DNA from 2 places in the Pseudoalteromonas sp. G5_S1_54_S4 genome. Region 2 is predicted to be linked to the other one. Evidence: predicted binding sites of a transcription regulator. Region 2 holds the regulator's gene; the other holds the start of a gene.
The links. Region 2 encodes sigma-54, which starts transcription at its own class of promoters, with help from an activator protein. Its sites were predicted from a motif close to GTTGGCACGNNNNTNGNNT; they were not measured.

Region 1 (3,685 bases), on a different contig from region 2:
AATTCCAAGGCATTATTTATTAGCTTATCGAGCAGTTGCGCTATAAATTCAGGGGTACCTTGCATTGGCAGTGTGCATTGGCAAATGTTGAGTCTAAATAACTGGTTAGGATAAGTAAGTTGGTAGCCCTGCATACAGCCACTAATTACTTTTTGTAAATCAAACGGCTCTGGCTCATTACTTTGAATGCTTTGCTCAAGGCGGGTTGCCTCGCTCATGGTGGTAATTATTTTTCCTAAGCGCTCAACTCCTTCGCTAGCACGCTCAAGGTATTTTTGACTCAGTTCACTTTGCTGCAAGCTTTGTAAGTTCTCAAGTGATGAACGTACAACCGCAACCGGCGTGCGCAGCTCATGAGATAAGCGCGACGACATATTTTCTAAATAATCGGTATACCCTCCAAGGCGGCTCACTATATTTGAAAAGCTACGCGATAAATCGCCAATTTCGTCATTGGCATCGCTGTAATTTATATGGCCTGTTACCCGCCCTTGTGCATCAATGGCTTGCTCTGCTGTATCGCGTAGTCGCCTAATACGGCTCGATATACGTGAGGCAAAAAAGAACAAAGTGACTGTGCCAATTAACATGACCGCTAAAATCACATTAAACAGTTTTTCCAGCGATTTATTACGCAGTGTGCGCACGCCATTGGTGGTTTCTTCGGCTATAACTGCGCCAATAACCTTATCCTCAATCCAAATAGGATACGCGGCCGATAAAATCACTGCTTTATTGTCGGGGGTGAGTCGCCACGACGATGCGGGTTGGCCTTTGAGTGCTTTGGCTAAATGAGTACCTTGCATTGAAGCAACATCGTGTAAGGTATCTATAAATTCATCTTCAGGACGCGTTAAAATTTTATAATACAAAGGATGTAAATAGGCTTGTTCAAAGCGCTGCCACGCAGTTTTTGGCGCTTGATTTTTTAGCCCATCGGCCCATACGCCATCGGCATTTTGAATACTGCCCGATTGCGCTAATACACGGTGATGATTATCGACCACCCATATGCGACTGCCGCTGTGTCCCATGCCTTTTAATATACGGTTTATTTCAGGGGAGGGCACCAGTACTGAGCCTAAATCATTCGGGTTATTTAAGTTGGATGTAGACATGGTATTGGGTGTTTGGTTTGACTGTTTACTATCAACATCGGCAATGGCAAATCCCAGTTTATTGCCAAGCATACTCAAAGGAAAGCGCAGCTCAAGGTTGTAACCAGTGTCAGTTTGTTTAAAGAAACCCTGAATTTTAGTAAAAGGCATTTTACTGTTGGCATCAAATGCGTTGACCCAGCCATCTTGGCGCGGAGCAATAATATAAGTATTAAATTGTCCATCAGGGTTTTTTAGGCCAATTTTTATGTAATCGTTATTGGTAATGCTGAGGCTGTTTTTAGCACGGTAAATTACAGTGTCATCTGTGACTTTAAATACAGCATATAAGTAATTATCAAACTTACCTACCATGTGCTCAAATGATAAGTCGCTCAGTTGATGGTTATCATTGGCTGCTTGTAAGTAGCGTTTATCATAAAGCCAAAACAGCGATTGATAAGCGTCCCAGTCGTTGAGTTTGCCATCGAGCTGAATCGGGCTTTTTAAATTATAAGCATAGAGATCGCGGCCTTTTACAACTTGGTCTAAAAAGTTGGTTTGTTCGTCAAATAAAGCGGGACGTTCGTGCAGGGCCGTGGCCAGTGCACGTGTAGTGCCTACGAGCGTTTTTTCTTGGCCTTGGCGTAAAAACTTTTCCATTTCCCATACGTACTCGTAGCCTAACCATGGCAACAAAAACAAAAAGCATGAAAGTAGAATAAATTTACTGCGTAGGCCAAATCTCAGCATGTGGGTTGCTCCCACCTGTAGCCCATGCCATACACGGTATCAATGCAGTCAAACTGGCTATCGAGTGCTATAAACTTTTTACGAATGCGTTTTACATGCGAGGTAATGGTACTGTCGTCTACATAAATTTTAGCATCGCTCATTAACTCATTACGGCTTTTAACGTGGCCAGGTCGTTGGGCGAGTGAATGCAGCATCCAAAACTCAGTTACGGTTAAATCAACCAACTGTTGCTGCCAAAGCACCTGCATGCGTTGCGTGTCGAGTGTTAGTTGGCCGCGTGTTATCAGTGCGTTGGCATCGGCGGGTTGCTCTAATGCTTCCATACGGCGAAATAGCGCACCAATACGCGCGGCTAAATGCGCTAAGCTAATATCTTTGGTTAAGTAGTCATCGGCGCCCATGCGCAGGCCGCATACGGTGTCTATTTCGCTGTCGCGAGCGGTTAAAAAAATAATTGGTAAGGTTTTAGAAAGTGAACGCAGTGTTTGGCACAGTAAAAAGCCGCCATCTATTTCATGGCCTAAGCCAATATCAACAATGGCTAAATCGGGGAGTGCTTCTTTAAAAGCTACTTCTGCTTGAGGGCGGTTTTCATAACCACTTACCTGATAGCCTTGAGCGCTTAGCATTTCTATGTAGTTTTCGCGAATGGCGGTTTCATCTTCAACGATAGCTATTTTTTTCATTTTTTAATTACTCATATTGACTTAGGCGCACTATAGCGAAGTTTTTGCGCTAAGTAAGGTTAAAAACACAATTGCCATTTTTTTGCCACAATTGCTCAGCAGTTTGCCATTTTTACTCCCCTTTATTGCTACTTCATGGTGTTTTAATACAGCTATTGAAATTACCAATACAACGCAAGTGCCAACCAATAGCTTGCCAACCATTATTAATAGTAAGGAATAGACCATGAAGAAAACATTAATCGCACTCACACTTGTTAGCACTTTTTGTACGCCAGTATTTGCTGCGGATACCCCATCAAAAGAAGCAAAAAAAGAAACAATTGTTGGCCTGAGCACCGGTGCCATTATTGGTGGTGTTGTTGGTGGGCCAATCGGCGCGTTTGTAGGCGCATTTGCTGGTGGTTTGATTGGCGATGCCAAGGTGGCTGAGCAAACCATTGCTGAGCAGCAGCAAGCTTTAACTGTAATGGCAGAGAAAACCAACGACTACCAACACGTACTTAATCATAACAGTCACCTAGAGGCGCAACTTGAACTACTGGCGCAGCAGAATGAGCAACTAACGCAATCACAGCTTAATAATTTATTGGCAATGACAGTGCAATTTAAAACAGGCTCTAGCGATATTGCTCCACATTTTGCCAAGCAGCTTGATCAATTGGTAGCGTTATTAAAAAGCCAACCGCAACTCGCACTCGATTTAAGTGGCTTTGCCGATCAGCGTGGTGCAGAGCAAGCGAACTTATTACTTTCAAAAGCCAGAGTAAACGCCGTACAAAGTTACTTAATTAAACAGGGAGTAAGCCATACACGTTTAAGCGCACAAGCATTTGGCGAGCAACAAAGCATAGCAAATAGTAACACCCTTGAAGATAACTTTTTTGACAGGCGCGTTACCCTGACCACCCGTGCGCTTAATCAAACGACTAATCAAACAGCAAGCAATTAATCGCAAGGCGTTCGATGGAGTGATTTATGTTGAGTAAACCCACCAAAGTGCTTACCAAGGTAAGCCTTTTTATTTTTATTATCATTGTGCTTTTGGCCAGCTTTAAAAACCATGCGCAGTCGCCAAAACTATCCTTGTTTGATAGCCAAGGAGTGGCGGTAAACCCTGGGGTTATTTTAAAAAGCGATGCGAAA
Region 2 (3,685 bases):
GCTTATTGTGAGCCAATTCACTGATAAATTCTAAAATTCTTTTTTTACTATTAAAAAGGACCGCAGCTTTACTGCAGTCCTGACAGATAAGTGAGCTTAGTTTCATAGTGTTAGTGTCGAGCAAGTTTCTCTTTGTGTTTAATTACTTGACGATCTAGCTTGTCAATGAGCGAGTCTATAGCGGCATACATATCTTGATGCTCAGTAGAGGCAAAAATCTCAGCGCCACTAACATGAACGGTTGCTTCAGCTTTTTGGTTTAGTTTTTCTACATCGAGAATAACGTGCACATTCGTTATGTGATCAGTGTGCCTCTGTAACTTCGAAAATTTACTATTTACGTAGTCTCTAAGCGAGTCGGTAATATCTACATGGCGACCAGTTAAATTCAGTTGCATAAACATTTTCCTCTTTGTTGTACGCCTTAAATCAAACTTTTACGTTGATTAGACGGGGGAATAGCTAGAGATTCGCGATATTTTGCAATGGTTCTCCTCGCTACTTTAATTCCTTGCTCTGCCAATATATCTGCAATTTTACTATCACTCAATGGTTTAGCTGAGTTTTCTGCAGCGATTAATTTTTTAATTAATGCACGTATTGCTGTTGATGAACATTCGCCACCATTTTCAGTACTTACATGGCTTGAAAAGAAATATTTAAGCTCAAAAATGCCACGTGGTGTATGCATGTATTTTTGCGTAGTAACACGCGATATAGTCGACTCGTGCATTTCCACCATTTCAGCCACATCGTTAAGCACCATAGGCTTCATAGCCTCAGGACCGTGTTCAAAAAAGGCCTGTTGCTGTTGCACAATACAGTTGGTTACTTTAAGTAGCGTGTCATTTCTACTTTCTAAGCTTTTTATAAACCATTTAGCCTCTTGTAAGTGCGAGCGAATAAACTGGCTATCACCACTTGATTTAACCGTACGCGACATAGCTGCATATTGGCTATTTACTCTGATCTTAGGCATGCTATCTGGGTTTAATTCAACTACCCAACGACCTTTAACTTTTTTAACCGACACATCAGGAATAACGTATTCAGACTCTTCTCTAACAATAGTGTCTGCCGGTTTTGGGCTGAGCGTATGAATCAACGTCATGATTTCTTTAAGCTCATCTTCTTTAAGCTTTGTTTTTTTCATCAACGTGCGATAGTCACGTGCAGCAAGTAAATCAATATGATCGGTTAAGATCATTTTTGTTTCGTTTAAAAAAGGTGTGTCTTTATCAAATTGATTTAGCTGAATACACAAGCACTCTTGTAAACTACGCGCGGCTATTCCCACTGGATCAAATAGTTGAATACGCTTTAGTACCGCTTCTATTTCGTCAAGTTCAACTTCATCTTCGCCGTCGTTTTCTTGGTTAAAGCTTTCTAATATTTCTTCACAGCTAAGGGTTAGAATCCCTGAGTCGTCCACAGCTTCTACAATTGCAATAGCTATCGCTTCATCGGTAGGACTAAACGGCGTCAGTTGAAGCTGCCACATTAAATACTCATGCAGCGTTTCAGTCGAAGAGCCTTGATAAATAGATTCATCTTCTGGCATTGGGCCCGATGAAGAGGCAGGCGCAGCGCTCATATATTCATCCCAAGTAACATCCATAGCCATATCATCGCTAATGGTGTCTTTGGTCATTGCTTCGCCGCTATCTTGCTCATACTCGCTAGGTTTATCGTCAGCTGAGGCACTTAGCGTTAAGTCATCGTTATCGGCTTTTTGTTCGTTTTTACCTGCAGTGTCTTCGCTGTAATCGTGTTCTTCAACTTCAAGCAAGGGGTTGCTATCGAGCGCTTCTTGAATTTCTTGCTGGAGATCCAATGTACTGAGTTGCAATAAGCGAATTGCTTGTTGCAACTGTGGAGTCATTGTAAGTTGCTGGCCCATGCGCAGCTGTAATGATTGCCTCATGTATCTCTAACAATCCTTTTAAATTACGGTCTGTTGACCTTTACGGATTAAAATTTGTTCAAACTAGGGGCGGTTTAATTGCGGCGCGAGGTTTGTAACCTAGTGGGCTAAGTCAAAACCGAGCAACAAAGAGTAAATCGTCCCTAGGCAGAACCCGAAGGGCTGCGCCTGTTTGGCATTGATGCTGCGTTATCGCCTATTTATGGGGAATACCACACCACATAGGCTCTGCCTTGCCTAAATACCAAACAGACTGCTGCAAATTCAACCTTGAAAGGTCAACAGACCTAAGTATGATTAATCTTAGCAGATGCTTAGTGGAATAACACACATATTAGAGCTTGAACTGCTCGCCCAAATAAACATCGCGTACTGTTTTATCGTTTAATACGTATTCAGGAGTGCCTGATGCAATTAACTCCCCATGAGAAACTATGTAGGCTTTTTCACAAACATCAAGTGTTTCGCGCACGTTATGGTCTGTAATAAGTACGCCAATGCCACGGTTTTTAAGATGCTCTATAATCTTTTTAATATCTAATACTGAGATAGGATCAACCCCCGCAAAGGGTTCGTCTAAAAGGATAAATTTAGGGTTTGCTGCTAACGCGCGAGCAATTTCTACGCGGCGACGTTCACCACCTGATAAAGCCATACCTTGACTATCGCGGATATGCTGAATGCTAAATTCATCAAGTAAATTATTTAAGGTATCTTCGCGTTGTTGTTTATTTAATTCTTTACGTGTTTCTAAGATAGCCATTAAGTTTTGATAAACAGTCAGCTTTCTAAAAATAGACGACTCTTGCGGTAAATAACCAATCCCTAAACGCGCTCGGCTGTGCATCGGTAATAAAGTAATATCTTTATCATCAATTGATATTTTGCCTTTATCGCTAGGCACAAGGCCTACAATCATATAAAAAGTGGTGGTTTTACCTGCACCATTAGGGCCAAGTAACCCCACAATACTGCCAGCTTCAACCTCTAGGCCAACGTTTTTTACAACTTCACGACCTTTGTAGCTTTTAGCTAATAGCTCTGCTTTTAATGTGCTCATGGTTGGCCTTTATCATCTTCTTTTTTATTTTCAACAGGGACTAAAATAGTGTGTACACGGTCTGTTGAGTTTTCGTCTTTTTCTGCGCTAATTAACTGCTGCTCGATATCGTAAGTGATACTTTTAGCTGTTATTTTTTGACCTGCTTGAGCAATGCTTGCATCGCCGATTAAGGTTAAAAAACGCAGCGACACATCGTAACGCACTTCATTAGCACTGGCACTCATTATGGTGCCATCAGCTTGTGTTTCTTCAAAATATGCAGGGCTGCCTGTGGCAATTAATAACTGTTTGTTATCGCCTAGGTCATCGCGTTTATGCACTTCTAAACGGTCAGCTGTGATACGGCGATTACCATGAATAATTTCAACATTTTTCTCAAAAATGCCTACGTTTTCTTTTAATTGACCTTCTTGCTTATCTGCACTAATTGAAATTTGATTAGCAGCGGGGGCTTCAGCAGGTTTAGCACCATTACTGTTAAAAGCAATTAATAGTGAGGGAACAATTAAAATTTTAAATAGGTTATTGGTCATAATATAGGGTTCGCGTATGGTTAATAAGTTTAATCACCTCGGTTTTTAAATCGGCCTCAAGGCCTTTACCTGTGATTTTTAAATTAGGTCCTGTAATAACGACAGGCTGCTGTGATTGCATGGTTAATAGTTTTATATCAACATTGATGGTCTGGGCGGTGATCG

Region 1: the regulator sigma-54 is predicted to act here: its motif matches at 2,722-2,740, upstream of pdsR (proteobacterial dedicated sortase system response regulator).

Annotation. Positions count from the first base shown of each region.
Region 1 is NZ_JBQKUL010000025.1:43,220-46,904, forward strand. Features, by position in the region: gene pdsS (proteobacterial dedicated sortase system histidine kinase) at 1-1,850, opposite strand, end outside; gene pdsR (proteobacterial dedicated sortase system response regulator) at 1,844-2,539, opposite strand; gene pdsO (sortase-associated OmpA-like protein PdsO) at 2,766-3,491, shown strand; gene ACTRWE_RS11010 (marine proteobacterial sortase target protein) at 3,518-3,685, shown strand, end outside.
Region 2 is NZ_JBQKUL010000048.1:14,083-17,767, forward strand. Features, by position in the region: gene ptsN (PTS IIA-like nitrogen regulatory protein PtsN) at 1-106, opposite strand, end outside; gene hpf (ribosome hibernation promoting factor) at 111-398, opposite strand; gene ACTRWE_RS15745 (RNA polymerase factor sigma-54) at 425-1,924, opposite strand; gene lptB (LPS export ABC transporter ATP-binding protein) at 2,259-2,984, opposite strand; gene lptA (lipopolysaccharide transport periplasmic protein LptA) at 2,981-3,520, opposite strand; gene lptC (LPS export ABC transporter periplasmic protein LptC) at 3,510-3,685, opposite strand, start outside.